Regions from separate parts of the Photobacterium kasasachensis genome, predicted to be linked through region 3. Evidence: predicted binding sites of a transcription regulator. Region 3 holds the regulator's gene; each other region holds the start of a gene.
What was found. The regulator PurR, encoded in region 3, represses purine synthesis genes. The targets are predictions, from matches to a motif close to TNANGNAAACGTTTNCNTNA.

Region 1: the regulator PurR is predicted to act here: its motif matches at 3,899-3,918, upstream of L4D19_RS10450 (phosphoribosylaminoimidazolesuccinocarboxamide synthase).
Region 2: the regulator PurR is predicted to act here: its motif matches at 2,998-3,017, upstream of pyrD (quinone-dependent dihydroorotate dehydrogenase).
Region 4: the regulator PurR is predicted to act here: its motif matches at 2,696-2,715, upstream of glpX (class II fructose-bisphosphatase).

Annotation. Positions count from the first base shown of each region.
Region 1 is NZ_JAKJSH010000007.1:120,271-128,011, forward strand. Features, by position in the region: gene L4D19_RS10440 (glycoside hydrolase family 19 protein) at 1-1,251, opposite strand, end outside; gene L4D19_RS10445 (ATP-dependent helicase) at 1,449-3,776, opposite strand; gene L4D19_RS10450 (phosphoribosylaminoimidazolesuccinocarboxamide synthase) at 4,049-5,152, shown strand; gene L4D19_RS10455 (methyl-accepting chemotaxis protein) at 5,437-7,305, shown strand; gene L4D19_RS10460 (methyl-accepting chemotaxis protein) at 7,557-7,741, opposite strand, start outside.
Region 2 is NZ_JAKJSH010000018.1:62,225-69,965, forward strand. Features, by position in the region: gene L4D19_RS22560 (cell division protein ZapC) at 1,052-1,591, opposite strand; gene pyrD (quinone-dependent dihydroorotate dehydrogenase) at 1,831-2,841, opposite strand; gene L4D19_RS22570 (NAD-glutamate dehydrogenase) at 3,099-7,741, opposite strand, start outside.
Region 3 is NZ_JAKJSH010000012.1:145,034-152,774, reverse strand. Features, by position in the region: gene L4D19_RS17650 (ExbD/TolR family protein) at 1-375, shown strand, start outside; gene L4D19_RS17645 (heme/hemin ABC transporter substrate-binding protein) at 372-1,208, shown strand; gene L4D19_RS17640 (FecCD family ABC transporter permease) at 1,233-2,285, shown strand; gene L4D19_RS17635 (heme ABC transporter ATP-binding protein) at 2,282-3,106, shown strand; gene purR (HTH-type transcriptional repressor PurR) at 3,431-4,438, shown strand; cyclic di-GMP riboswitch class I at 4,636-4,740, shown strand; gene L4D19_RS17625 (TfoX/Sxy family DNA transformation protein) at 4,868-5,458, shown strand; gene L4D19_RS17620 (hypothetical protein) at 5,733-6,125, shown strand; gene L4D19_RS17615 (carboxymuconolactone decarboxylase family protein) at 6,289-6,894, shown strand; gene L4D19_RS17610 (dihydrolipoyl dehydrogenase family protein) at 6,899-7,741, shown strand, end outside.
Region 4 is NZ_JAKJSH010000009.1:103,697-111,437, forward strand. Features, by position in the region: gene L4D19_RS13965 (MIP/aquaporin family protein) at 132-983, shown strand; gene glpK (glycerol kinase GlpK) at 1,032-2,546, shown strand; gene glpX (class II fructose-bisphosphatase) at 2,773-3,780, shown strand; gene L4D19_RS13980 (helix-turn-helix transcriptional regulator) at 3,960-4,577, shown strand; gene L4D19_RS13985 (ferredoxin--NADP reductase) at 4,591-5,334, shown strand; gene L4D19_RS13990 (DUF3135 domain-containing protein) at 5,516-5,863, shown strand; gene L4D19_RS13995 (5-carboxymethyl-2-hydroxymuconate Delta-isomerase) at 5,880-6,227, opposite strand; gene tpiA (triose-phosphate isomerase) at 6,606-7,376, shown strand; gene pfkA (6-phosphofructokinase) at 7,505-7,741, opposite strand, start outside.

The sequences.
Region 1 (7,741 bases), on a different contig from region 3:
AAATGGCTTCATATCGGCACAACCCAACTTCTCGCCGGTGATATCAAGATTCAGTTCTTTGGCAAAGAGACGATAATAATCAATTCTGTTTTGCGCCAGATTGGTTTCGGCTCCCTTGTTACATTCATAGGCGCCGTTGATGATCTGAATGGTTGCCCCGAATCCGGCCTCGATGCCCGCCGCTTTGTCCGCGGCATTTGGCTTCCAAGTCCCGTCAATGACATGCAACATACTCGGCTTCGGTGGCTGAGGATAGACATAGAAGAAGACTGCCGAAGCAAGATTCAACCAGGTATCGGCAACCAATGCGGGGTTTTCCAACAAGATACTCTGATCGCCGAACATCGCTTCCGAGAACGGGCCATAGTTATAGTTCCAACTCAGCTGTTTAGCACCACGACCAAAATAACTCTTGCCTGGCGCGCATGGCCACTTCTCGCCCTGCCAGCCGCTGCATTTACTGTAGGTGCTGTCGGGCTTATCTTCGGACTTATACATCTCACGCAGGTAATACAGTCCCTGACGCCACTCTGGTACCCCTTTTGATGTCTCCCAGCTTGGAGCATGTGCCCCTGTTTCCTGGACAAAGTGGGCAAACATGGTGGTGATAGAACGTTTACAGATGTCGTCTGAATTACGACCGTCGGTATATGTTCGACAGAATGCAGGGAATTTGGCTATAGCCTGTAGAAAACGTGTATAGGTGTACTTCTCATTGCGCAGCGGGAAAAGATAGTTCCACATCGCCTCATCAACAATCGTCTCGACACGACGGACATTCTCCGGGTTCGCTATGTTCAGAGGAGTCACAGCTTCCACCAATGCATTATCAAGCGTCGCAATATCTGAGCGAACCAAACTAAACAGCTCTGTGCTGGTTTGTTGTGTTTCGAAAGCTTCCAGCTCACTGCGCGGCATTAAGTACCCGCCTTTGCCATCAGGGATCACCGTCAGGCCGGGTTCCGGATTAGGGTTGGGACCTGGTCCCGGACCAGGCTCTACAGGGGTGGTACAATCCGAGGGTTTCCAAAACCATGATGATGACGCAGACGGTGTATCCCATGCGCCCGGATTATTTTGGGCGATATAGCAACTTCCGTTGTAGCTAACAACATCACCATTAACAACCTGAGTCTGACCTGGCACCCACTCTATAGGTTGTACATTAGCGAGAGTCACGCCGCTTGCACTAACACTGAGTGCCATACCAATCAAATAACCAATTCTTTTAGTCTTATTAATGTTTAACATAAATAACAAGCCTCCGTTCTATCTTTCGGGTTCTGGTTATTATTTGTTCAACAAAAATACGGTGCGATGTGATTCAAATTTAAATTGTCAGGCGTTCGAGTGTATTCACATTATTTCTGATAGCGAGAATATTCTCGCAGTGAATTGTCGATATCGCGCAAAGAATTATTCTATTGATAAAATTAGTAAAAACGCAATCACCGCCTTACCCGGCTTCTGGCATTCGCCGCTACAATAAGTCGGTTAATCAATACTTTTTTCTTGGTCTCCGACGAAGTATTAAGCTCGCGGATCACCCGGCTGATTTCAGAATCAAGGTACTTGGCTGTCTTAGTGCGGATCATTGCACTGATGACTTTATCAGCGTTGACCGGCAACGGCTGTGCCAGTGCCCACTGGTAACTGTAGCCTTGGCTGGTGTCCGAATCATTGCCAGCCCCTTGAGCATCAATCATGATTTCAATTGGAGACTGAACATCCGCTTCACGCCCTAGTTTCCTGTAATACTCGCAGACAACAGGAGACCGGTGATGGGGCAGTTCGCCACTTTGGTACAACTTCGGCCCCAGCTCTCTGGCCAGATCTACTTTCGCCTCCAATACAAAAATACTCGCATTGGTCGCTTTGGCCGTTGGTTTATCCGGCTCGGTGAAATACACCATTGCCCGCGCTTTAGCCCGTGTCAGGCCAACATAGGCCAGCCGCCGTTCTTCCTCAACATCGGCAGCAATACTCCCCGACGATTTATTCATATAAGGGAAGGCATCCTTATCCCAGAAAGGCAGGTGAACATGATTATATTCACAGCCTTTGGCACGGAAAATCGTTGTCAACTGGACACCCGAAGCTTCGTTATTGGTCTCCCCAGTTCGCTGGGCAGATTGCTGTGCCGACTGCTGAGTGTAATATTCGAAATACTGCAGTGCTTTTTCGCAATTCTGATCCATCGATTCCAGCACCGTTGCCACACTGTCGAGCCTTTCAATGGCCTCTTCAATTTCAGTCGCTGTTGCCTCGGTTTTCCATATCCAGCTATCGAGTCCGCTGTCATTGCGATACTGGTTATAGACTTCCAGCGCCTTGAAGCTCCCCTTTCGCTGTAATCGAACCAGCAAATCCAATCGCTCGATCAGATTATCCAGCTTCAGGCTACTGTTCGCTTTCTCGTACCGACCAATAAACACCAGCCAGTTGGTGGTTTCCATACCGGCCAGCTGATCGCACAGCGGCCGCAGTGCCTTATTCGGTACATAACAATGGGGAAAGCTCAAAAAACCAAATAGCAACAAAGACTTTTGCTGCTGAGGCATCTCCCCGTACCTGCCTGTCGCCAGCAGCATGAGTTCTATCAGCAACCTAACTTCCCGGCTATTGGCCAATACCGAGGGCACCGGCATTTGGTATGGCACCTGCTTGCTCAAAAATGCTAGCTCAAACAGCAAGGTCTGCGACCAGCGCCGAACCAAAATGGCAACGTCTGACGGCTCGCCACCGTCAGCGATGTAGTTCTGCACCGACTGGGCAATTTCACCGACCTGACGCGAAGTGCCTAACATCTCAATGGCGGTATCACTGATAGCTTCATCAGAAATGGTTAGGAAATCACTAAATCGTTGCTTATTGTTAGCGATTAAATGACTCGCCGACAAAGCCAAACTATGCCCGAACCGGAAGGTACGAGACAGGGTATAGGTACTGGCAGGAGCAAAATCCTGTTCAAAATCCAGCATAAATTGAGGTGCGCTACCCCGCCATTTATAGATACACTGATCAACATCACCGACAGCCAGCAGTTGTGTATCTGGCCCCAGCAGCTGTTTGAGCAAGCGGTACTGAGCCGTATTGATATCCTGAAACTCATCAACCACTACAAGCTTGCAGTACTGATGATAATGCTCACGTATTGCATCGTTGCCTTCGAGCAATTTCACCGACTCCACCAGCCAGTCATCAAAAAACAGCACCTTTTGCTGCTTGCGCAAGGTCTCGAACTGCTCATAGGCATCAATAATGAACAAATAGTCCCGGCTGATCTCTGACATCCGGAACACTTCGCGTGGCGGCAGCATATACGCCTTAACCAGGCCGATAAAACTCAACAAGAGCTCAATGGTCTTGGGATCTTTGACCATTTGCTGGCGCTGGAAGCTTTTCTCCTGTCCTGCCACTGCCCGGAGTACTGTTTTTACCAGTGACTTATCACTCTCACCGCTTTGATAATCAACGCGAAAGCCCGTTTCTCTGAGAACCCCTGTTTGATTAAGCAGCTTGAGGCAGAAGCTGTGAAAAGTATGGACCGGTACGTTTTGCTCTATCCCCGTTGTGACGAGTTTCTGCTGAAAGTCGGTACGAATATCGCGGTTGAACATCATCACTAACATTGCTTCGGCAGGGATATACGCCAGCTTCTTTTCAATCAGGCCAACCAGGGTTGTGGTTTTCCCCGTTCCTGCGCCTGCGATACAGAGGGCATTACCTGTTTGGTGATTAATAAATGCTGTCTGCTCGGGGGTATAGCGCGTCATAGTGGACCTGAACCTGAAAACGAAAAGACGGTGATTTTGCCACAACTCACGCCACTTCGCTCCTCAAAATCGATACTAACAGACCAAATTCAAATTCCCACCGGTATAGTCTGCAAATCAAATCACGCAAACGTTTGCTTTATTTGCTGAAAGCTGTAATGGCTTCTGCTATTATCAGCCACAGTTACAGGCTAGGCTGCTGTTTTGAAGACATATCCGGCCTAACCTGCATGGTTTTATCTTTGTCTCGACTTTTGAAATAGGAATTCACCATGAGCCTTGCTGATCAAGTTCTCGCTGTAAATGACGATCTCCCGATCCGTACAGACAAACCCGTCCATAGCGGAAAAGTACGTTCCGTGTACTGGTTGACGGAAGCAGATAGCCGCCGTCTGATCAAGGAAAAAGGCTATAACGTACAGCCAGATGCCCCGCTCGCCATCATGGTGATCAGTGATCGTATCTCCGCATTCGACTGTATCTGGCATGGCGAAGGCGGAATGAAAGGCGTTCCGGGCAAGGGCGCCGCGCTCAATGCTATTTCTAATCACTGGTTTAAGCTATTCCGCGATAACGGCCTGGCCGATAGCCACATTCTTGATATCCCCCATCCATTTGTCTGGATTGTGCAAAAAGCCAAACCGATCAAAATCGAAGCCATTTGTCGCCAGTACATCACGGGTTCGATGTGGCGTGCCTACGCCAATGGCGAACGTGAGTTCTGCGGTATTAATGTACCCGAGGGGCTGGAAAAAGATCAGAAGCTACCAGAATTACTGATCACCCCGTCCACCAAAGGCATTCTTGAAGGCATTCCTGGCGTTCCGGCCGTTGATGATGTCAACATCAGCCGAAAGAACATTGAAGATAACTTTGCCGCCTTTAATTTCAGTTCAGCGGATGATATTGCTCGCTACGAAACCTTACTGAAAGAAGGCTTTGGTGTGATCAGTGACGCCCTTGCAAAACTGGACCAAATCTTTGTCGATACCAAATTTGAATTTGGCTATGTCACTGATGCCCAAGGCAACGATAAACTTATCTATATGGATGAAGTCGGTACACCTGATTCATCACGTATCTGGGAAGGTGCCGCTTTCCGTGAAGGAAAAATAGTTGAAAATTCTAAAGAAGATTTCCGCCAGCTATTGCTAAACCACTTCCCAGATCCTGACATCCTGCTCAACAAAGATCGCATGGATGAACGTTCGGCATTAGCGCGTGACAACGCCCTGCCACAAGAGGTGCTCATGCAAGTCTCCAAGGTTTACACCAGCATTGCTGAAAAAATCACCGGCAAAAAAATCACACTGAGTGAAAACCCTAAAGCTGAAATTATTAATATTCTGCGCGATGAATATAATTTAATTGATTAGCAATTACATTGTTAATTAAAAAAAAGCGGCAATCATGCCGCTTTTCTTTTTATATTTTTAACTATATTTACAAGCGTTAAATCGCAATATTCAACTGCTTTAATATTTAAAAGTGCAGAATTTAGCCGTGTTTTGCAATACAGATTTTATAAACTTAATTACCAGCAAAAAAACACATTCCGCGATCACATATTTACACAACCGCTATTAACAATCCCGTTACCCAGCCGACACAATGGCTATCAAACCTATAAATATACGTGTGCTCGTTGAGGTCTCATCATATGAAGTTCAGCCATAAAGTGGTCGCCACATCATCCGCCATATTGCTTGCAGCATTATCTCTGCTGTCTGCCAATCAGTATTTCAATACTAAATCTCAGATCCAGACTCTGGTCATGGAAAGTATTGAGGAAATTGTTTCTGGTATGAGTAATACCGTCAATGCCGAGATAAGCAGTCGCAAAGAACTTGCCAGTTACGCTACTAGCTTGATTGAGCAAGATTTATCACTCAATAATATCCAAACCGTTATCAGCCAGCCTGTAATGAAGAACACCTTTCTCCTGACAGGACTCGGCTTTGAGAAAGATGGCAGCTATACCAGTAATGACCCGAGCTGGAACCCGGGCAGTGACTGGAACCCTCGGGCACGTCCATGGTACATAGACGCCAAAGAAGCCCGTGATCTTGTGATCACCGCGCCGTACGCCGACTCTGCTACCAAAGAGATTTTGGTCTCCATTGCAACGCCAATATTTGCACGCGGTGAATTTACCGGCGCCATTTTCTTTGACGTTAGCCTAGGCGGCCTGGCTGAACTGGTAAATCAGGTCTCACTGTTTGATGCCGGTTACCTATTTATCGTTGCCAACGATGGTACCGTTATTGCGCACCCTGAAGAGAAATATAATGGCAAACCAATGTCAGACTTCCTGGGTAATCAAGCTCTTTCAGACAAGGTAGTAACAACTGAACTCAACGGTAAAACTGTTAAGCTCTCTTTTACCCAGGTTGCAGGCCAGAACTGGTACATTGGTACTATTCTGGATGAAAGCCTGGCATTTGCCGCCGTTGACAAGCTAAAAACAGATTCCATCATCTATTCAGTTGTTGCTCTGATTGCCGGTATTATTGCCCTGCTTCTTCTTATCAAAGTACTCATGCGTCCTTTGCAAGACTTGAATATCGCAATTCAGGACGTGGCATCCGGTCAGGGCGATCTGACCCGCCGTCTGGACACCAGCACCGATGCCGAGTTTGCCGAGCTGGCAACGGGTTTTAACGCCTTCACCGAAAAGCTACAAGGCCTTATCATTCAGTCCAAGTCATTAAGCCATGACATCATGCAAGGCACAGAAATGACGGCAGAAGGCGCAAAACAGTCTGCCAGTGCGATGTCTGCTCAGTTGCAGGAACTGGATCAGCTCGCCACGGCTATGCATGAAATGGCGACCACGTCATCAGATGTCGCCGGTAATGCGCAAGGTGCCGCCTCTGCGGCTCAAGCTGCGGACACAGCAGTGACCGAGGGAAGTGACGTGGTTTCCCATACCGCGACTGCCATTACCAATCTGTCGGAACAAATCGATGAGGCTGTTGAGGTCGTCAAACAACTGGAAGCAGCCACCGGCAACATTGAGTCCATCCTTAAGGTGATCAATGAAATTGCTGACCAAACGAACCTGCTGGCACTCAATGCAGCGATTGAAGCTGCACGTGCCGGTGATTCTGGCCGTGGATTCGCCGTAGTCGCCGACGAAGTTCGCACACTTGCCCAGCGTACTCAGCAGTCAACGACAGAAATCCGCCAGATGATTGAGCAACTTCAATCTGGCGCCAGCTCAGCCGCTAGTGTTATGGGGCTAAGCAAGGAAACAGCGGCCAATACCGTTGTAAAAGCGCAGGAGGCAGATGAAGCCTTGGCACGCATTAGTGGCGCAATTCAGCAAATCAACGATATGAACCTGCAGATTGCTTCTGCAGCTGAAGAGCAGAGCCTGGTTGCCGAAGAAATAAATACCAACACCCTGAACATCAAAGAGCTCTCGGTACAGGTTGCCGATGCTGCCAATGGTGCCAACGAGGCAATGGGAGTTCAAATCAACAAAGTACGTGAACAAGATAGTGTGATGAACAAGTTTATTGTCTAACAAATTAAGTAACCTTTATGGGACTCAGAATCCAATAAAACACACATAACAAAAATGCCACTCCTTATTCAGAGTGGCATTTTTTCATTCATTCTTTATCAAGCACTTATCCCAATTAAATAAATGTTTGACCATTCTTTCTGGTTTGCAATCTCTTATAACTGCGCTATTAGTTTTTTAATTAGAATAACCAGTTAGCTATAATTCATGCCTTCCTCTAAGTAATTTTCCCAACGCAATTATCTAAGCCGCTACGTACTGAATTTTTGAGTTTCGATATTTAAAGCATGTGCCATTCGCGATAACTCACTGCTGGAGTCTGCAATATTTCGAGTTGCTTTTTCTGTTTCAGATACACCAGTATCGATGAACTCAATATTTTGGGCTATTTCATCAATCGTCGTCGCTTGCTGTTCAGTTGCTGCCGCTATTTGTA
Region 2 (7,741 bases), on a different contig from region 3:
ATTTCATTTCGATTATTTAGCCAAAAAAGCACCAAAACTTGCCATCCGTTGAAGTGCCTTTTGTATAGCAACGTCCTACCAGGCAATAGACGAGCAAAAAACACCCAAACACAGACTTAAAAAGTGACCCGAGAAACAACAACCGCTAACCATTACAAGAAAACTGAACATCACGTCCCAACAATTTCATCACAAGCTGCAACTATTGGATTAGCCAGACAGTAAGTATTAACTCAACCCCTTTGTTTACACACAGAAACAAAGATTAACCAGGTCATTGTTTCCCAGGGTGGCATTATTATCAAAACCACCCGTAAGTAATTGTTCACTCACAGACACAAACAATTCAACTCATTGTTTTGTAACAACAAACTTACCACGCAAGAGACGGCAAATAAGTCGACAGCATGATAATGGAGTTAAACTTCAAGACATAGGCAAGCCTAATACAACTATCCCGAAGCGCACTCTTTCCTATTTGGAAACTATTTCCTTTATGGAAAGAATCGCAGTGTTGGTCACTTTCAGAAACGAGGAAAAGGAGGAAGATCTTCCTAGGATATTTTTAATTTAGTACTAAAATACTAGTGTTTTTTTGTCTTTTTATGGCAAAAAGAGGCAAAAAATAATTGCTAATTAATTGATTTTTTTTGACTGGAATCACTTATTTCGCACAAGAAATAACCATTTTGACTTAACTATTGATAGCCTGCCGAAGAGGAATAAACTTGTTTACCTACGCTCAGTTAGAGGTTACCTATCGCCACATTTCGGTTTCGCCATCAAATAGCTCAAGAAAGCATTTAACTGCAGAACTTTCAGATAGTCGTTATTGAGTTATGTGTGATTGACCTGAGTGTAATTGGCCTGAGTAGCGGTGAAATGAATTCTGAGGTAAGGGCCAGGATGAATAAGATAACGAGCTGACAAACCACTACGGTCCGCTGAGGCGGTGTTCAGAGCCACAGGAGGATGGAAATAAGAACGGGGATGAAGCAAGGTAGCCCGGATAAGTTTAAATCCGCAATAATGCGAAAGTCTTACCCAGCTGCTACCCTACTAGCGCAAAATTGACCGGCATTTCGTTAACAAAGGCTTGCATACGGTCGTTCATGACCTTAATGGTGTCGCAAAAGGCCATTTCTTTGGTTGATGTAAGGGCAAGTGGCTCAACGTCTGCTAGCATGCACAGGCTCGCACAGCCGCTATTTTCGATAACAAGGTACTTAGCCGCACCAAACTCTGTTTGCAAAGTAACAACATCACCATTTTCAGGCTCGCAACCACCCTGCTGTGTTTCGAAGAACCAGCTTTTTGGCATCATTGGCTTGTGAAAACGGCTCGCCGCAACGGCATTCAATGCTAACTCAACTTTACGTGGCGCAGAAAGCTCTAGCTGAGCAATGTTTTCTAAAAATCCCTGATAGATGGTTGCATCATCCACGGTGAAAACTGTGCGCTCGAAAGCGGACGTTACCAGGTGCTTGGTCGAAATGGATACACGGAAGACCATTTCTTCCCCTAAATCCAACATCAGGGAATCATCTTTATGGTCGTAATACCACGTCCATGAATCAGTAGGCTTCAGCATTTAAGTGCTCCAAAATCAGTTCTTTATACTGCTTATCCAACGATATAGAAAAAACTTTAGAAGAATTTTACTGTGCCTATGACAAAATAAAAGGGGAAATAAGTGGTTGATCTTGCGGTGGTTGAGCTGAAAGTTTGACAAAAATGACGATTAATAAAACTGAAATATAAAGCAGCGATAAAAAAGTGCCTGCCAAGGATCCCCCCGACAGGCACTTTTTACTGCAATGATCGTTTTGCCTAGATATTGGTAACGATGTCTTTCACCAATTTCGGACCGTGGTAGATAAAGCCAGAGTAAACCTGTACCAGTTGCGCACCTGCCATCATCTTTTCACGAGCGGAGATAGCAGAATCGATCCCTCCTACCCCTATGATTGGCAATGCACCATCAAGTTCTTCAGCCAGGCGGCGAATGACTTCTGTGCTGCGGTTCTGCAGAGGACGGCCACTCAAACCACCAGCTTCATCACAATGCGGCATGTTTTTAACTAAAGAGCGATCCAAGGTTGTATTGGTGCCGATAACGCCGTCGATATCATTTTTGATCAAAGACTCTGCGATTTGGACAATTTCCTGATCTTCTAGATCCGGCGCGATCTTCAGTGCTAGCGGTACATACTTGCCATGCTTCTCTGCCAGCTCTTTTTGTTTCTGTTTCAACTGAGACAGCAAATCATCTAATGCTTCACCATATTGTAGCGAGCGTAGTCCTGGTGTATTCGGAGAAGAAATGTTTACCGCAATATAGCCAGCATACGGGTATACCTTCTCCATACAGATCAGGTAATCCTCTGCGCCCTTCTCTACTGGCGTATCTTTATTCTTGCCAATGTTGATGCCAATTACACCATCAAACTTAGCTTTCTTCACATTCTCAACCAGGTTATCAACACCAAGGTTATTAAAACCAAATCGGTTGATAATACCTTCAGCTGGAATGACGCGGAAAAGCCGTGGCTTGTCATTCCCTGGCTGCGGACGTGGCGTGACGGTACCTACTTCAACAAAGCCGAAACCCATCGCGCCAAATGCATCGATACATTCGCCGTTTTTATCTAGGCCTGCAGCCAAACCAACTGGATTTTTGAATTTGATGCCCATAACTTCGACGGGACGATCAGGAACATGTTGACGATAGAAGAGATCGAGAGGAGTGCCAGTAAAGCGAGAAAAGTTCTGAATAGCTAGATCATGTGCTTTTTCAGCGTCAAGCTTGAAAATTGCAGATCGAGCGAGGCGGTAAATCATTGTACCTCCTTAAAAAAGCCCCGTATAAACGGGAGTACATTATTCACAGTTTACTACCCTTATTCAAATGATATTTTCAACATTTCACTATAAAAACAGTCACTTCTTTGGTTTACAAGGGATTAGAGGGCAAAATAAATTTTAAACTCCCCTCAAAAAGGCAAACGATTTCGTTGCTACTGACAAAAAGGCCGCTCTGCTAGCAGCAGAACGGCCTTTAAATCATGTTGCATGATAATCACAACATGGTGATCTGCTTATGATGATGGACGACAGTTTAAATTCAGCAGCATCAGTTCCCTCAATGCTACCGAGAACTTGGCGAACTCATGAGTTGTACCAACCTTAAACTCGGCAAGAACAGTATCCCAACGGTGAATGGCTGCTTTATGCTGATCCATCCAGTTTTCAATCAACTCTTCTGCCTGCTCTACTTCGGTAGATGTGGTAATCACCGCAGACGTTAGCTGGCGTTGCTGCCAATCAAGATCTTCCCTGAACGAAGCGCGAGCCAATGCTTGCCAATGGTTTTCAACAGGCTGGTTATGAACCTGCTTGAGGAACCAATGCAATGAAAGATCTGCACCAACAACAAAGTACACACGAGAGATAAAGTCGATGTCTTTATCCAGCTCTTTGGCAATCTGCGCAATATCCATTGCTGAGTACAGGCTGCTCAGACGTGCGATGTTATGTGCAAGATCATCCGGGACGCCCTCTTTGATCATGCTATTAGCCTGTTCATTGTGCTCTTGCACCTCTTCCGTTACAAGGTAACTTTCAAGGTTATCCCGCAGCTTCTGAACAATTGGCTGATAGAAGGTGATCTGTTGTTCGATACCTAGCTTGCGATCACGGTTACGCAAGATCCAGCGAGTCACACGACGCAACATCCGACGGCATCGGTAAAGCATTTCATACTGTACTTCTGCCGGGAGAACGTTATCTAGCTCTCGGATCTGGCTAAAGAACTGCTTAAAGTTGAAGATCTCACGACCTACCGCATAAGCAGACGAAATCTCGACTACTGTTGAGCCCGTTTCTTCTTGCAAGCGGGTAACAAAGTTGCACCCCATCTCATTGGACATTTGGTTCGCCAGGGATGTCGCAATCAACTGCTGTTTCAGCGGGTGGTTTTCCATCTGAGAGCGATACTTTTCCTGCAATTCTTGCGGGAAGTAAGCTGGCAGCAAACGCGCATGGTAAGGATCATTGGCAATTTCATCAGTCACCATGTCCTCTTTCAGTACCATTTTGCCATAGGCAACCAGTACAGCCAGTTCAGGACGAGTCAGACCTGAACCTGCCTTCTCACGTTCGGCCAGTGTATCGTCATCAGGTAGGTACTCCAGCGCACGATCCAGCTTGCCTTCTTTCTCCAGGTAATGAATGAAGCGGATCTGCTCTTTCAGCAACTGCACCTGCTGCTGTTGGGTAACCGAAATTGACTCACTCTGGCAGTAGGCATTGTCCAAAACAATGTCGCCGACTTCGTCTTCCATGCGTTCCAGCAGCTCATTACGTTGCTTGTAAGTCAGATCGCCACCAGCAACCAGGCTGTTAAGAAGGATCTTGATGTTGACTTCATTATCCGAACAGTCAACGCCGCCCACATTATCAATAAAGTCGGTATTGACCAAACCACCACGGGACGCGAACTCAACACGCCCGAGCTGGGTCATACCCAAGTTCCCCCCCTCGCCGACTACTTTGGCACGAAGCTCACTGCCGTTGATACGAAGCACATCGTTAGCGCGGTCGCCTACATCAGTATGTGTTTCGCTCTGCGCTTTCACATAGGTACCAATACCGCCGTTCCACAGCAGGTCAACTTCCATCTGCAGAATCATACGAATCAGTTCGTTAGGCGGCATGCTTTGCTTACGTGTACCCAATAGTTTCTGGATCTGCGGTGTCAGTTTGATCGACTTGCTGCGACGTGAGAAGATCCCGCCCCCTTCAGAGATCAGGCTTTGATCATAATCTTCCCAGCTTGATCGAGGTAAGTTGAACAGGCGATTTCGCTCTTCCCAGCTTGAAGCTGAGTCCGGATTAGGATCCAGGAAAATATGCATATGGTTAAATGCCGCGACCAAACGGATATGTTTGGACAGTAGCATACCATTACCAAACACATCTCCAGCCATATCACCTACACCGGCACAGGTGAAATCAGTGGTCTGACAGTTGATACCTAATTCACGGAAGTGGCGCTTCACAGACTCCCAACCACCACGGGCTGTAATGCCCATCTTCTTGTGGTCGTAACCATTCGAGCCACCAGATGCAAAGGCATCACCCAGCCAAAAGTTATAGTCATCGGATACCGAGTTGGCCAAATCAGAGAATGTCGCAGTCCCCTTATCAGCCGCTACAACCAAATACGGGTCATCTTCATCATGACGAACAACATTGGCTGGTGGTAGTAGCTCACCATCGACAATATTATCGGTCACATCCAGCAATGCACGGATGAAGCGTTTATAACAACGCTGACCTTCGGCCCAGATTTCCTCTCGGGTAGACATCTGCGGCTGGCGTTTACAAACAAATCCACCTTTTGCACCTACCGGTACGATCACAGTGTTCTTAACTTGCTGTGCTTTGACCAAACCAAGGATTTCAGTTCGGAAATCTTCCTGACGATCTGACCAGCGAAGACCACCACGAGCCACTTTGCCGCCCCGCAGGTGAACACCTTCAATATCAGGCGCGTAGACAAAGATTTCGAAGAACGGGACCGGCGCCGGAATTTCAGGGATTTCCGACGGACGCAGTTTAAGAGAAAGCCAAGGTTTAGGATTACCCTTCTCGTCCTTCTGGTAGTAGTTCGTTCGCTGCGTCGCCATGATCATGTCCATGTAACGACGAATGATCCTATCGTCATCAAGACTTTCGACATGATCCAGTTTCTTGTTCAGCTTCTTAATCAGATCCTGTTCGGCTTTTTCTGAATGCTTCTTCGCCGGGTTGAAACGTAAGGCAAACAAGGAAACCAGATCTCGCGCCAAGTCGCTATGACTAGAAAGCGTCTCTTCAATATAGTGCTGACTGAACGGGAAACCCACCTGACGCATATAGCGTGCGAAACTACGCAAGATAGTAATTTCACGGCCGGTTAGGCCAGCACAAAGCACCAAGCGGTTAAAACCATCACTCTCAATTTCGTTATGCCAAATGGCGGCAAAGGCTTCCTGGAAACGATCACGAGCTTCGCTCAAATCAATACCAGTACAGGCATTGTGCAACATGGCGAAATCGAGGATCCAGTAAACCGTTCCATTGGCTGTTACAACCTGGTAAGGGGATTCACCGATGACGCGTAAGCCCAGGTTCTCGAGCATTGGCATCACATCGGAAAGGTGAATCGGCTTCTCACGATGGAAGAGTTTCAGTTTCACAAAGTGAGAATCAACCGCCTCTTCCTGTGGACGGTAGAAAAGCATACCCAGCTTATTGTCTTCGCTAAGGCTCTCCAGCTGTTCAATATCTGCCACCGCCGAGCCCGGCAACATCTGCTCTTTATAAGAACGAGGGAATGCCCGGGCATAGTTTTTCGCCAGTACTGTCCCTTCGCTTTCACCGAAGTTAGCAACCAAAGAAGTACTCAGACGATCTTCCCACGCAGAAGCAGCTTCAACCAGGTTATGTTCGATGGCTTTAACGTCTACATCAAAATTATTATTGTCGACACGCACTATATAATGAGTTCTCGCTAGTGGACTTTCCGAGAAGAAAGTGGTGAATTCAACGTTTTGATCAGATCCAAATGAGTCCCTGAGGATCTCCTGGGTCTTTCTTCGCAACTCAGTGTTGTAGCGCTCCTTGGTGACATACACCATACAGGAGAAGAAACGACCAAACGGATCACGGCGAACAAACAAGCGCAGCAAATCGCGATCCTGCATCTGTACGACACCGCAACCTACATCCAGCATTTCTTTTTCATTAGCCTGGATCAGCTCATCTCTTGGATAAGTCTCCAGCAAATTATTCAATGCTTTCCATGAGTGAGAGCCTGCCGGGTAGCCGCTAGCCTCAAGAATACGTGACATTTTATTACTGATTAGCGGAATGTTCATTGCTGTCTGATGGTACGCTGTCGAAGCGTAAAGGCCGGTGAAGCGGTGTTCGCCAATCACATTGCCTTCTTTATCGAAGCGCCTGATTCCGATGTAGTCTGTATATGCCGGGCGATGGATTTTCGATTTGCCGTTGCTCTTGGTCAAAATAAGCAACTCAGGTTTACGGGCCTCAAACCGTGCTGACTCAGGTAGCTCGGAAAGTTTCAGTGACCTTCCCTTTTTTGATTTACTTAGCAGCCCAAGCCCGCCCTCGTCACATGGTCTCAGCTCATAGTCGCCTTCAATAGGCACCAAGTCATACTGGTGATAACCCATAAAGGTAAAATTATGTCTGTTCACCCAGTCAAGAAACGCAATCGCTTCTTCACGGTGCGCGTTATCAACGGGTAGCTCTGCCGTTTTCAACTCTTTGACAATGCCCTGCATTTTGCTCTGCATACCTTGCCAATCATTAACGACCAAATCCACATCCTGCAGCACTTGTTCTAGTTCTTCTTTTAGTGCTTTCATCTCTGCTTTTTCGTTGAGACGATCTACTTCAATATGGAAAAGAGTCTGAAGATCACCACCTTTACCACACGCTTCGCTGATAGCACCGCTTTCATTCCGTTTAAAGAAATACGGGCCATTTAGCATAAGGTGGCTTGTGATACCAAGGCGGGTTAAGGTCATGCGGACGGAGTCCACAAGGAAAGGACGGTCAGGTGTTACGATTTCGACTACGGTATGCGTTGACTGCCAGCCGTAGCGACTAAGCGACGGATTGTATACTCGTACTGAAATTTGATCTGGTTTATTTTGCGCAAGATGGTGCC
Region 3 (7,741 bases):
GATCTGACACCGCTGCTGGACATCATCTTTATCGTCATGGTCTTTCTGCTTCTCACTGCCAGCGTCAAACTGGAGTCTCTGGAGGTTGAGCTGCCGCAAACAGAAACAAAAGTGCTTCAAACCACAGAGTCTGATCCTGTCACGATCAACCTGACAGCACAGCCGCCTTTCTGGGCTTTACAGGGAAAACCAGTAGAAAGCTGGGAGGCGTTTCAGCAGGCGCTCCTAAAAGAGATCAAAACCAACCCGGACAAACCGGTTGTTATCGGCGCCGACAAGGCAGGCTCAGTTGAGAACATGCTTAAGTTACTCGCCTTTCTTCAACAGCATGACATAAAAGCTACCCAATTATTAATGGAAGAGGACAACTCATGAAGCGTATCGCTCTGGCTACTACATTACTTTTCGCAACCTGTTCGGTCTGGGCCAATGAACGAATCATCAGTGCCGGTGCTGCCATTACTGAACTCATCTATGCCCTGGACGCACAAGAGCAGCTTGTTGCGGTCGACATTACCAGCAAATCTATGGTCGACAGCTCTGTACCGACTCTGGGTTATCACCGCCAGTTGTCAGCTGAAAGTTTAATTGCACTCAATCCGACCCGGCTTTTAGGCTCAAACGAAATGGGACCCAAGACAACCTTGGATTTGATCCAGCAAGCCGGTATTGAAGTCGATATTCTTAACTCAGGAGAAACCGTCGATGATCTATTGATTCGCATTGATGAAATCGCCCGGTTAACCGACAAAAAAGCTGAAGCCAACCAGCTGCAAGCTGTCGTAAAACAGCAGGTAGCAACTATCAATGCAAATCTAGCAGACCAAAATGAACGCAAAAAAGTTCTATTCCTGATGATCCATGACGGACGTCCCGCTAACGTTGCCGGACGTAATACCACTGCTGATACCGTCATTCGACTTGCCGGGGCAATCAATCCTGCAGCCAGTGCGGTAGAGTCATACAAACCGATCTCGACCGAAGCCATGGTGGAAATGCAACCTGACATTATTCTGATTAGCTCACGCACACTCAGCAGTATTGGCAGTGCCGAAGAACTGCTTAAAAAGATGCCGCTACTGGCAGCGACACCAGCAGGTCAAAACAAAGCACTGGCCACCATTGATGGTACGGCACTTATTGGCGGTCTGGGCCTAAAAAGCCTGAGCGAAGCTGAGCGCCTTAATAACGTTTTCTATAACCACTGATCCTGAAATTTTCTACGGCTATTTATGCACTCAAGAATACTACGGCTCCAACGAATGCCTGTCAGCGTTGTTTTCCCGTTAGGCTTTTTGCTACTCGCTGCTGCTATCGTTACCTCAATTGTGGTCGGGCCGATGGCGATCAGCTTTTCAGAAAGCCTCAAGGCACTATTGCCATGGCAAACAGAGCTCCCGACACATATTGAGATCGTGATCCATAAAATCCGCCTTCCGCGCACCCTGCTCTGTATCGCGATCGGCAGTATACTTGCGCTCTGCGGTGCAGTTATGCAAGGGCTTTTCCGCAACCCTCTGGCAGACCCCGGTATTATTGGTGTTTCAGGGGGGGCAAGCCTTGGCGCAGCACTTGCCATTGTTATCTTTGCACCTCTAGCGACATCATTTCCGCTGCTACTCACCATGGGAACCGTGCCGGTGTTCGCCTTTATTGGCGGCGCAGCCAGTACCTATCTGGTTTATCGGCTTGGTACCGATAAAAGCGGCACCTCTGTGACAATTATGCTGTTGGCAGGTGTCGCTATTGGTGCGTTATCCGGAGCCGGGCTTGGACTTATGAATTACTTTGCCGACGATCAGGCGCTCCGTGACTTATCACTGTGGTCGATGGGCTCGCTGGCTGGTGCCACCTGGCCGGGCATTACCCTCGCCTTTGTCACGCTTGCTGTATTGCTTCTGGCTTTTGACCGCCATGCCAATGCGCTAAACGCCTTTCTGTTAGGGGAAGGCGAAGCCAGGCATATGGGCGTGAATGTACAGAGGCTAAAGCGGCTGCTTATTTTGCTCTGTGCCGCCGGCGTCGGTGTCACCGTCTCGTTAACCGGCGTCATCGGATTTATCGGCCTCATCATTCCGCACCTTTGCAGAATGCTTACTGGGCCAAACCACAAAACCCTGCTGCCGCTATCGGCGCTACTCGGTGCCCTGATCCTGCTTATTGCTGATATGCTGGCAAGAGTTGTCGCCACTCCGGCTGAATTACCTGTCGGGATCATCTCCGCGATTCTCGGCGCACCATTCTTTATTCTCCTCCTTATCAGACAAAAGGGGAAAATGTCATGAAGGTTTCACCGAATAACCCTCAAGCTGCTATCGAAGCCAAGGGCTTGCACCTGTCCCTAGGCGGAAAAACATTACTGGATGACTTCAACATCACAATTGCCAGTGGTGAGCTGACGGCGCTATTGGGCCCAAATGGCGCGGGCAAGAGTACGCTACTCAAAGTCCTGTGCGGCGAAGTTGATGCAGGGGGAGACATCGAATTCTTCGACAAGCCGCGGGCTGAATTTAAACCAGAACATCTTGCCAAGCATCTGGGTGTCCTACCACAACACAGTAATTTAACTTTCGCTTTTACTGCACAAGAAGTAGTGGAGCTCGGCTGCATCCCCCTTCAAATCCCGAATGCTGAAACCCAGCAAATTGCCCGGGAGAAGATGCAGGTTGTCGATGTGCTCTCGCTAAAAGATCGGCTCTACCCCACCCTTTCAGGGGGGGAAAAGCAACGGGTACATTTTGCACGTGTACTCACCCAGCTCAGTCAGGCGGGTAAACAATGTATACTAATGCTCGACGAACCCACCTCGGCGCTTGATCTTGCCCATCAGCACCGAACACTTCAGGTAGCTCGTGAGTTGGCTCGCACCGGAGCCGCAGTTATTGTTGTTATCCACGATCTCAATTTGGCTGCGCAGTATGCTGATCGCCTGGTCATCATCAATGAGGGGAGAATCCAGGCAGATGGCTCCCCCTGGCAAGCCCTAACCAGTGAAACGATCAGCAGAGTTTACAGCTGGCCTGTGCACATCACAGCACATCCGACAGATAATTATCCGGTAGTCATATCTTCTGGTATAGCTACAGTCTACTCGGAAGCTATCTGAATCGGATATGCATCTAATTGGTGTAAAATCGCATTGAGTTTGTTGATATCTATCAAGAATTTCAAGGTTGGGATACAGAAACGTTGCACTGTGCGCTACACTCAGTAGAATGTGAACGCAAGCGATTACACAATGAAACGCCCCGTAAGGCAAGAGAACAAAGCCGCTCGTGAATGAAGCGGCTTTTTGGCGTTTTAGACGCTGTACCAAACAGACTAATTATCTAATGCAGTCAGATAATTACTCTGTTTGGTACTATTGATTACAAGTGATTATGAAACGGTCGGTTCTGACCTCTGATCTTAAATTATTAGAAGAATAAATATGGCAACGATTAAAGATGTTGCACGTATGGCTGGTGTATCAACGACAACAGTATCTCACGTGATCAACAAAACACGCTTTGTTGCGGAAGCAACACAGAAAAAAGTATTAGCGGCTGTAGATGAATTAAATTACGCACCAAGTGCTGTTGCACGAAGCCTCAAGTGCAATACTACCCGTACTATCGGTATGCTGGTTACCAAATCGACTAACCCTTTCTTTGCCGAGGTTGTACATGGTGTGGAAGAGTATTGCTATGGTGAAGGCTATACGCTGATCTTATGTAATACCGAAGGCAACCTTGAAAAACAACGCGATTACCTGCGCATGCTGGCAGAAAAGCGTGTTGATGGCCTGCTGGTCATGTGCTCTGATCTTGACGAAAAACTCCTCGAACTACTTGAGCGCAAGAAAGATCTGCCTATGGTGATCATGGATTGGGGTCCGGAAAGCCCGCACACAGACAAAATCCAGGACAACGCCGAGCTCGGTGGTTATGTTGCGACAAAATACTTCATTGAACACGGTCATACCCACATTGGCTGCTTGTCTGGCCACCCGGATAAATCAACATGTCGTGAGCGTCTGAAGGGCTTCTATAAAGCAATGGACGAAGCCAAGCTTGATGTCAATGAAAACTGGCTACTTGAAGGTGACTTCGAGTGTGAATCTGCTGTTATTGCCGCTAACAAATTCATTGCCATGGAAGATCGCCCAACAGCGATTTTCTGCTTCAATGATATTATGGCAATGGCGCTGATCAGTACCTTTGAGCAGGCGGGTATACGGGTTCCTGATGATATCTCTATCATCGGTTACGACAACATCGATCTGGCTCCTTATTTCTCGCCACCTCTTACCACAATCCACCAGCCTAAGCGTCGATTGGGTAAAACAGCGATTGAAATCCTGATGGAACGCGTTAAAGATAAAGAGCACGAACGACGTATCTTTGAGATGGCACCGGAGCTTGTTGTACGCAAATCAGTAAAAGACCTGAACGCGTAAATGGCATCTCCCGCCCCTTCAAAAAAACCGATATCTGATATCGGTTTTTTTTTGTCATTAACTCTTTTTTTGCTGTAAATATTTTAAGGCATTTATGCTGCTCTCATCCCATAACCGGGATCTATTACTTGAAGCAAGATCACACTTTTCAGAATGGGAGCAAGTTCAAAAATATTATCTGAGATATTCTTAAAAAGTCACGAACAAGGCAAACCATCCGAAAGGATGGGACGCAAAGCTTCCGGCCTAAAAGTGGTTAGTTTATCAATAACTAAGTTGCTTATGGTAGCGGGGTTGCCGATGGATCTAGCAATAAGTGATGTCATGAATCCTGACATTTTCCTGACATAACTTTTTTGTGAAATTTGCTAATCTGAAATCCTCGCTCTGTTGTTAGGTGACTCAAGATATTTTTCACCGAGAAGAAGCATGGACAAACCAGTACTTAAAGAATCACTACGATTATTCAATTGTTTCGAGAATGTAAAATCTCGCTCGATGTTTGGCGGTTTTGGTATATTCGCGGGTGAAACCATGTTTGCACTTGTGGTAAACGATAAGTTGCACCTCCGAGCTAATGCCGACAATGAAGAAGAATTTAAGCAGGCAGGTTTAACTCCTTACGTTTATAAAAAACGCGGGTTCCCTGTTGTGACCAAGCATTACGCTATTCCGCAGGAATGGTGGGATGAACCTGGAAAAATTCTTTGCCAAGCAAAGCGTTCCTTTACTGCCGCTAAACAGGATAAAGAAACCAAAAGCAAATCAGGTCCTAGTCGTATAAAAGATTTACCGAACCTACGTTTAGCTAACGAACGTATGCTGAAAAAGGCCGGTATTACGACAGTTGAAGAGCTCTTTGAAGCCGGTGCGCTCAATGCCTATAAAGCATTGCAGCAAACCCATCAAGAGTCGGTAAATATCGAGTTGCTATGGGCCCTTGAGGGTGCAGTTAGCGGCCAGCATTGGTCGGTAATTACTAAGCAGCGTCGTTCAGAACTTCTTTCTGAATTACCGTAAACAACCTAATAGATATTTATAAAAAGAGGTGCTAAGCACCTCTTTTTTTATTTGCTATTTTCAGCATATCCAACTAATAGAAATAAAAATATACGCATAGCCACTTATGCATAATTATTTTATTACCACTTTTTTGCTCCCCCTAATGACAATTTTTTGTCATATAACGTCAAATATTGATACCTCTCACAAAGCTGTTCATAAAAGCATCAATATCCTTTTCATCAATATTGTCATTAGTAGAATTGGGCTGTCATTCTAGCAGGAGGTTGTCATGCACTGTTCCAAGCCTTTTCCTGGACAAGCAGACCAGATGTTCAAAGACAAGTTTTGCAAGTGGCCCAAGCTTATGCGTGCCTTGGTGATCATTAGCTTATTTCCACCCGCTGCTGCCTTGTTTATGGTTACCCGACAACTGGCACCAATAGACGCACTTGATGACACCCTGTCGCTGACGATTGGCTTTAATGTCATATTGCTGCTTTGGGGCATATTGCTGAAAATACGCTCCAGAAAATACTGGTATCGCAACTACCATATCGGCAAAACAATGGCCTTGGCTGTCATGCCGCTTATCGCATCCGGCTATATATTGTTACAACAGCCTGAAGTGCCGAGTATGGCCAAACAACAAAAGAGCCAAACCGTTTACATTTCACTCAACTAATCGAAATTAAAGATTTTTTCCTAGTTTTTTGAAATTAATTTGCCCTTTATTCGGTCTCTGTCTCATACCAATCTCGTATTTTGTTTGATCATTGCATCTACCAGATTGATATACTCGTTGTAGCATAAAGTTATAACCAGACAGGCATTATTAAGGGGCTCATGTGCGTATTCCAGCCAAACAACACTATTCTTTACTTATCAAGCCATTGCTTTGGCTACAGAAACGCCACTACGGTAATGTACTAAACCCCGCTCTGCTTTGGGGACGCCGCCCTACTCTATTCTGGCTTGTGGCTGGCTTTTTTGGCTACCTGGACCGAAAATCATCACCTGTTACGCCAGTTACGCGTTCTTTGGTCTGCGTGCGTGTATCGCAACTCAATGACTGCGAATTTTGCGTTGATGCCAATGGCATGAAGCTAGCCGAACGTTGCGACTCTGTCGAAAAAATCAAAGCACTCGCCAACTGGCAGGTTAGTGATCTTTTCGAACCACAGGAGCGTGCCGTGCTCGCCTATGTTGAAGCCATTACCATCACAGGCCAACGTGTCGATGAAGAAATGATCGCACAACTGAAACAATGGTATGACGATGATGCCATTGTCGAACTCACCGCCTTGATTTCATTCCAGAACCTGTCTGCAAAATTTAACACGGCCCTTGATGTACCGAAACAAGGATTCTGTTCGCTACCGATTCAGCCAAACGAGATCCAACAACCGGCAGAACAGCCAATTGCCTCTCCTTCGGACGACGATAAAAGGTAAAGTCATGGATAGAAAAAAACTACTGTTACTGGCAGCATTAGCCAGCCTTATTGGCCTATGGTTTGCCCTCGATCTGGGACAATACTTTACGCTTGAACAAGCGAAGGCCCAGCAAATTGCACTGCAAGACACCATTGCCCAGCAGCCGCTACTATCAAGCGCGGTCTATTTTGTCCTGTACGTTATTGTTACAGCCCTGTCGCTACCTGGGGCAGCTATTATGACGCTGCTCGGCGCGGCTCTATTTGGATTCTGGTGGAGCCTGCTGCTGGTTTCCTTTGCCAGTACGATAGGCGCAACACTGGCTTTCCTTTTCAGCCGCTTCATTTTACGCGACTGGGTTCAGAGCAAGTTTGGTCACCGCCTGGCGCCAATTAACGCCGGGATTGCCAAAGACGGTCCTATTTACCTCTTTACTCTGCGCCTGATCCCCGTGTTCCCGTTTTTCGTGGTCAACCTGCTAATGGGCCTAACCCCGATCAGCACCCGTATGTTCTATCTCGTCAGTCAGGTCGGGATGCTGGCAGGTACCATGGTTTACATCAATGCAGGTACCCAGCTTGGTGAAATCGACTCGCTCAGCGGCATCATTTCAGCACCAGTACTTATTTCGCTGGCGCTGCTCGGGATCTTCCCATTAGTGGCCAAATTCGTTATCAACCTGATCAACCAGCGCCGTGTCTATGCCAACTGGCAACGTCCTTCGAAATTCGATCAAAATATGGTCGTTATCGGTGCGGGTGCTGGCGGGTTGGTCAGCTCCTATATTGCAGCGGCGGTAAAGGCCAAAGTGACACTTATCGAACGACATAAGATGGGAGGCGATTGCCTGAATACCGGCTGTGTG
Region 4 (7,741 bases), on a different contig from region 3:
AACCTAATTTTATGCTCGAACGCACAAAATTAATTCTTTAACATTTCAATTACGTTTAGTTCGAGTACATTAAGAGCGAATAAGAAAGATAAAAGAAATACCCCTACAACATTCGACAAAAGGACTGAATAATGACTACCCCGAAACAACATACGCTACTTGGCGAATGTATTGCCGAGTTCATTGGTACAGGACTATTGATTTTCTTCGGTGTTGGCTGTGTCGCAGCACTTGTACTGACTGGTGCAAACTTCGGTCAGTGGGAAATCAGCATCATGTGGGGCCTAGGTGTCGCTATCGCCATCTATTGTACCGCTGGTGTATCCGGTGCCCATATCAACCCTGCCGTCACCATTGCCCTGGCACTGTTCCATGGCTTTGACAAACGCAAAGTAGCGCCTTACATTGCTGCTCAGCTACTGGGCGCGTTCTGTACCGCTGCTCTGATCTATAGCCTATACAGCAACCTTTTCGCAGAGTTTGAAGCAACCAACCAAATTGTTCGAGGCAGTGAGGCAAGCCTGGCAACCGCCGGTATTTTCTCTACCTACCCGAATGCCGCCCTATCTTTCAGTGGTGCCTTTGCGGTTGAGTTTGTAATCACAGCCGTACTGATGTTTGCCATCCTGGCCCTGACAGATGACAAAAACGGAGCCCCTCGCGGTCCGATGGCCCCGTTGATGATTGGTATTCTGATCGCGGTGATCGGTGGCTCGCTCGGTCCACTAACCGGTTTTGCCATGAACCCGGCGCGTGACTTCGGTCCGAAATTCTTTGCCTTCCTGGCCGGCTGGGGTGATATGGCACTCACTGGCGGCAAAGACATCCCTTATATGATCGTTCCAATCTTGGCGCCTATCTTCGGTGCCTGCTTCGGCGGTTGGCTATACCCGAAAGCCATTGGTGCTTATCTGCCAGGCAACGCTGAGTCCGTTGCACAAGAGCAAGAAAGCGCAAGTGACAGCGAAGCAGCAAAAGCATAAAAATCTCTCTACTACCCTAAAATATAATTACTACTAGAGGAAACCATCATGACAACAGAGCAAAAGTACATTGTTGCACTAGATCAAGGTACAACCAGCTCCCGCGCCGTTGTGCTGGATCACAACGCAAACATTGTGTGCTCGTCACAGCGTGAATTTACTCAAATCTATCCAAAAGCCGGATGGGTTGAGCATGATCCTCTCGAAATCTACGCGACCCAAAGCTCGACACTGGTTGAAGCTCTCGCCAAGGCCGGTATCCGCTCCGATCAGGTAGCCGGTATCGGTATCACCAACCAGCGCGAAACCACTATCGTGTGGAACAAAAACACCGGTAAACCGGTATACAACGCTATCGTCTGGCAGTGTCGCCGTACCGCCGACACCTGTGAAACTCTGAAGGCACAGGGGCTGGAAGAATATATTCGCGACAATACCGGCCTGGTCGTCGACCCTTATTTCTCGGGCACCAAGATCAAGTGGATCCTGGACAACGTCGAAGGGGCGCGTGAAGAAGCCGAAGCCGGTAACCTTCTGTTCGGTACCGTTGATACTTGGCTGATCTGGAAGATGACTCAGGGACGTGTCCACGTTACTGACTTCACCAATGCCTCACGTACCATGGTGTTCAACATCAACACCATGCAATGGGACGAGAAGCTTCTGAAGGCAATGGATATTCCGCTGTCAATGATGCCGGAAGTGAAGCCATCGTCGGAAGTGTACGGCCAGACCAACATTGGTGGTAAGGGCGGTACCCGTATCCCGATTGCCGGTATTGCCGGTGACCAGCAGGCCGCACTGTTCGGCCAGATGTGTGTCGAGCCGGGCCAGGCAAAAAACACCTACGGGACAGGTTGTTTCCTTCTGATGAACACCGGCAAGGAAAAAGTGACCTCTCACAATGGCCTGCTAACCACCTTGGCCTGTGGCCCTACCGGTGACGTAGCTTATGCCCTCGAGGGTGCGGTATTTATGGGCGGCGCTTCAATTCAGTGGCTGCGCGATGAAGTGAAGCTGCTGGACGATGCCAAAGACTCAGAATACTTTGCCGAGAAAGTGGGCAGTGCCAACGGTGCCTATGTGGTACCGGCCTTTACCGGTCTGGGCGCACCATACTGGGATCCGTATGCGCGTGGCGCGATTGTCGGCCTGACCCGTGGTGTTAACTCCAACCACATTATTCGTGCGACGCTGGAGAGTGTGGCCTACCAGACCCGTGATGTTCTGGATGCAATGCAGACGGACTCCGGCATCAACCTGGCTTCCCTTCGTGTCGATGGCGGCGCTGTGGCCAATAACTTCCTGATGCAGTTCCAGTCCGATATTCTGGCTACCGAAGTTCACCGCCCGGTTGTTACCGAAGTAACTGCACTGGGTGCAGGTTACCTGGCCGGCCTGGCTGTTGGTTTCTGGGGCAGTATTGACGAGCTGAAAGACAAAGCCGTACTGGATCGCAACTTCGTTCCAGACGGTGACGAAGAAAAACGTGAACGCCGCTACAGAGGCTGGAAGCGTGCCGTTGAGTGTGCCAAGAGCTGGGCTGTCGAAGACGACATCTAACAGCATACACTCCCTCTGAGTTCCCCCCTCAAGAAGGCCTGCAATGCAGGCCTTCTTTTTTATTCTCGCTTCCACGCTGGCAATCACGCGTCGCTGGGTGCAAGCGTCTCCATCTTCGCGAATATAGCGCCATTTCGACGGCAAAAAATTAACGCAAACGTTTCACCCAAGCTGTGATAAAATCGCGCCAGATTTTTTTTGGGCCTTTTTTCTTTCTGGAGTAACAATGAAACGCGATTTAGCAATGGCATTTTCTCGTGTCACCGAAGGTGCAGCACTGGCTGGCTACAAATGGCTTGGCCGCGGCGACAAAAACGCCGCTGACGGCGCTGCCGTGGAAGTGATGCGTACCCTTCTCAACCAGACCGAGATCGAGGGCGAAATTGTGATCGGTGAGGGCGAGATTGATGAAGCGCCTATGCTGTATATCGGCGAAAAAGTAGGAACCGGCGGTGATGCCGTCGATATTGCCGTTGACCCTATCGAAGGCACCCGTATGACGGCGATGGGCCAGAACAACGCCCTCGCCGTATTGGCTGCCGGCGAGAAAGGCTCGTTCCTGAAAGCACCGGATATGTATATGGAAAAGCTGGTTGTCGGCCCGACGGCCAAAGGCTGTATCGACCTAAGCCTGCCGCTGACTGAAAACCTGGAAAACATTGCCTCGGCACTGGGAAAAACGCTCGATACCCTGGTAGTCACCACGCTGGCCAAGCCTCGTCATGACGAAGTGATTGCCCAGATGCAGGCGATGGGTGTACGCGTGTTTGCGGTGCCTGACGGTGATGTGGCAGCTTCTATCCTGACCTGTATGCCGGACAGCGAAGTTGACGTCATGTACTGCATCGGCGGCGCGCCGGAAGGTGTCGTCTCGGCGGCAGCGATCCGCGCCCTGGGCGGCGACATGCACGGCCGCCTGCTGCCGCGCCACGAGGTCAAAGGCGACAGCGAGGAAAACCGCCAGCTGGGCCAGGTTGAAATCGATCGCTGCCGCGAAATGGGTATCGAACCGAACATCGTGCTGCGTATGGAAGACATGGCCCAGAGCGACAATGTGATCTTTGCCGGCACCGGCATTACCAAAGGTGATCTGCTTGACGGAATCAGCCGCCAGGGCGATATCGCCACGACGGAAACCCTGCTGATCCGCGGCAAATGCCGTACTATCCGACGTATCAAGTCGACCCATTATCTGGCACGCAAAGACGATGCTGTCAAAGGGCATATTCTGTAACCGGCCCTTCAGGTTGTAACGAAGGCGTGCATTTGATGTACGCCTTTTTTTATCTGCACAGCCAACAGCAGGCTCTCCCACCGGCTTGGCACTTCTGGTTTATACTTAACTTTGTAAAGCTGTTGCTTTATTTACTTAACTGGCTACATAATAAACCAATAAAGGAAGTAGCAGCTGATATGAAAACGATTGAAAAAATACTCTATCGCATGAAGCAGGATGGCCCTGTCACAGCCAAGGTGCTGGCCGAAGAATTCAAACTGACGACCATGGGCGTACGCCAGCACCTACAGGGGCTAGAGGAAGACGGATTGGTTGATTACCAGGATATCAAGGCCAAGGTTGGTCGCCCGACCCGGCACTGGAACCTGACCAGCAAGGGCCACCGCCGCTTTGCCGACCGCCATGGCGAACTTATTATTCAAATGCTTGATTCTGTCGAGGAGCTCTTTGGGACCGACGGGCTCAACCAGGTGGTTGAACGCAGAGAGAATCAAACCTTTGAACAATATCGGCATGCATTGGCAAACAGCTATAATGTAAGAGAAAAACTGGAAATACTTACTACCCTGAGGGAACAGGAAGGCTACATGGCCCAACTTCACCAGGACGGTGAAGACTTCATTCTGGTGGAAAACCACTGCCCGATCTGCCATGCCGCTACGCGCTGTCCTTCCCTATGTAAATCAGAGCTTTCTGTCTTCCAACGTCTGTTGGGCAACGAGTACCGCGTCGAACGAAACGAACACATTATTGCCGGAGAGAGGCGCTGCGCTTATCGAATACAAAAATCATAATTAGGAGATTATTATGGCCGACTGGATCCCCGCGAAGGTTATCACCAATCGTCACTGGAATAGTGACCTGTTTAGCCTTGTCTTGCATGCAAATATAGAGCCCTTCAAGGCTGGGCAGTTTACTAAGCTTGGATTGGAAATTGACGGCAAAATGGTCCAGCGAGCCTACTCCTTTGTCAATCCCCCCAGCGATAACAATATAGAGGTCTATGCTACCCGGGTTGCCGACGGCCTGCTCTCCCCACGCCTCCATGCCCTTGATAGCGGTGATAGCGTGTTTATTTCAGCACGGGCCAATGGCTATTTCACTCTCAATGAAGTCCCTGACAGCGAACACCTATGGCTGCTGGCGACCGGAACCGCTATCGGCCCCTACCTGTCTATCCTGCGTGAAGCCGATGTCTGGCGTCGATTCCGCAAGGTCGTGCTGATCCATGCTGTTCGCTACGCCGCCGATCTCAGTTATCAAGCTGAAATTAACGAGCTCAAGGCACAGTATCCGGAACAGTTGATCGTCCAGCCCTTTGTCAGCCGCGAACCAGCCCCCTTGTCGCTTCCGGGCCGGATCCCGCAGGCGATAGCCGATGGCATGCTGGAGCGCCATATCGGCCTGCCGCTCAGCCCCGAAAAAAGTCAGATCATGCTTTGCGGCAACCCGGAAATGGTCCGTGAGACCAAGGCCGTGCTGGAGTCGATGGGACTTACCAAGAACCTGCGCCGCAAGCCCGGTCAAATCACCATGGAGCACTACTGGTAGGCATTAGCTAACGGTCAAAGATCACCTTGTCTCACTGCAATCTCATGCAACGTCTCACAATTGAGTCAGTCCGCAACAAACGGACTGGCTACCTTTAAAGGCATAACACATACCAGCCCACTCATCGCTCAGGGTGAATCTAGTGGGTATAGACGCCGATGGCGAGATTGGGGGAGCCTTTATGCAGGATTTACCTTCCTTTGATGAATTACGAGCAATGGCGGAACAGGCACCTGACGAGCTGGAAGCACTACGGCTGTCGATGAGCGAAGAAATCATCAGCAATGCCAGTGCCGAGATGCAACCCCGGCTCCGGGCCCAGATGAGCCATATCAACCAGGTCATTGCCAAGGGGAAAAACCCCAACCACACCAACATACTGCTGATGGCCGAACTGCAGGTACAGCTAAAACGCTTTGCCCAGGCACTGAACGCGCCAGAGACGCTAACAGAACACCAGGCGAAGATAATGCCCTTCTCCCGTCCGTCAGAGGAGCAAGAGGTATTGCCCCAGCAACGGGAAGAATGAGCCTGCAGACAGCAAGTTAGCAGCTCACCTTGATAAAGCTGTCACGATCCATGTCGCGCACATCGACAGTCAGGCTATTAATAGTACTTGCGTGCTGCTCCAGTACCGATATCAAGCTTCTGGCCAGCTCCCGCTTTTGCTCCGTAGTGCGCCCCGACAGCATACTCAGCTCAATATGGATAAAGGTATTGAGATCTCCCTCAGTGCCAACTAGCCAGGTATGACAGGGATAGCTGCGGCATTTAACTGAGTCGGGCTCAAACAGGCCGCATGTTAATAAGATTTGGTGTAAGTCTTCCAACAACCCCGGTACATTGACACGTTCGGCAACCGGATCGGCATATTCCATGACAAGATTCGGCACATCTTCCTCCATGACGTTAAGAAATGCTGTTAATCGTTGAAAATACAGGAAACTGTATCCCAGAAGACCCAACTTACCTGATCTATTGCTGACAAGCCAAGCAATTAGCTTATTTTTCAACCATTGATCACTGTCTTTTTCTGCTTTTTTTATCTGCTAAAATAAATTATTTAAAATTATTTTCAGCCGAGAGTTCACTTTTTCTGTTGAAAAAGGTACAACCAAGCACAGAAATGATTTTGGACAGTAAAAGTATAAGCCAAGGCTGTTATATTTTTACAAAATGGCTGGATACCAAACAGCATAGTTGTCTGATCAGATCAGAGAATTACGCTTTTTGGTATTATTATTTACATCAAATTGATTTGGAGAAAAGCTATGCGCCATCCTGTGGTTATGGGTAACTGGAAGCTAAACGGTAGCAAGGAAATGGTATCTAACCTACTTAAGGGCCTTGATGCTGAACTTAAAGGTGTTGAAGGTGTTGACGTAGCAGTAGCTCCACCAGCAATGTACCTTGACCTAGCTGAGCAGCTAATCGGCAAAGGTGAAAGCAAAATCATCCTTGGTGCACAGAATGTCGACGTTAACGCAAGCGGCGCATTCACAGGTGATATCTCTCCTGAGATGCTAAAAGACTTCGGTGCAAGCCACATCATCATCGGCCACTCTGAGCGTCGTGAATACCACAACGAATCAGACGAGTTCGTAGCGAAGAAATTTGCTTTCCTAAAAGAGCACGGCCTGACACCTGTTCTTTGCATCGGTGAGTCTGAAGCTCAGAACGAAGCTGGCGAAACGCTTGCAGTATGTGCTCGTCAGATCGATGCTGTGATCAACACCCAAGGCGTTGAAGCCCTAGACGGTGCAATCATCGCTTACGAACCAATCTGGGCAATCGGTACAGGTAAAGCCGCTACAGCTGACGATGCACAGCGTATTCACGCAGCTATCCGTGCACACATCGCTGAGAAGAGCGAAGAAGTAGCCAAGAAAGTTGTAATCCAGTACGGCGGTTCTGTTAAGCCTGAGAACGCTGAAGCATACTTCGCACAGCCGGACATCGACGGTGCGCTAGTTGGCGGTGCGGCACTGAACGCAGAAAGCTTCGCAGCTATCGCAAAAGCAGCCGCTAAAGCGAAAAAATAATCTTGTTTGATTATTAAGAATAACAAAGGCCACCTTCGGGAGGCCTTTTTAGTAGCCGGCACACGCTAGCAACAGAAACAAAAAAGCCGACTCTCAAGTCGGCTTTTATCTATCAAGCAAAACCTGTCTTAAAACAGTTTGTCAGCCAGATCGTACAGATCTTTGCGAACTGGACGCTTCATGTTTTCAATCGCATCGATGATGTCGTGGTGAACCATTTTTTCATTCTGGATCCCCACACAGCGACCGCCTTGGCCTTCCATCAGAAGATCAACCGCATACGCGCCCATGCGAGATGCAAGAATACGGTCAAATGCCGTTGGTTGTCCGCCACGCTGAATGTGACCGAGCACTGTCGCGCGCGT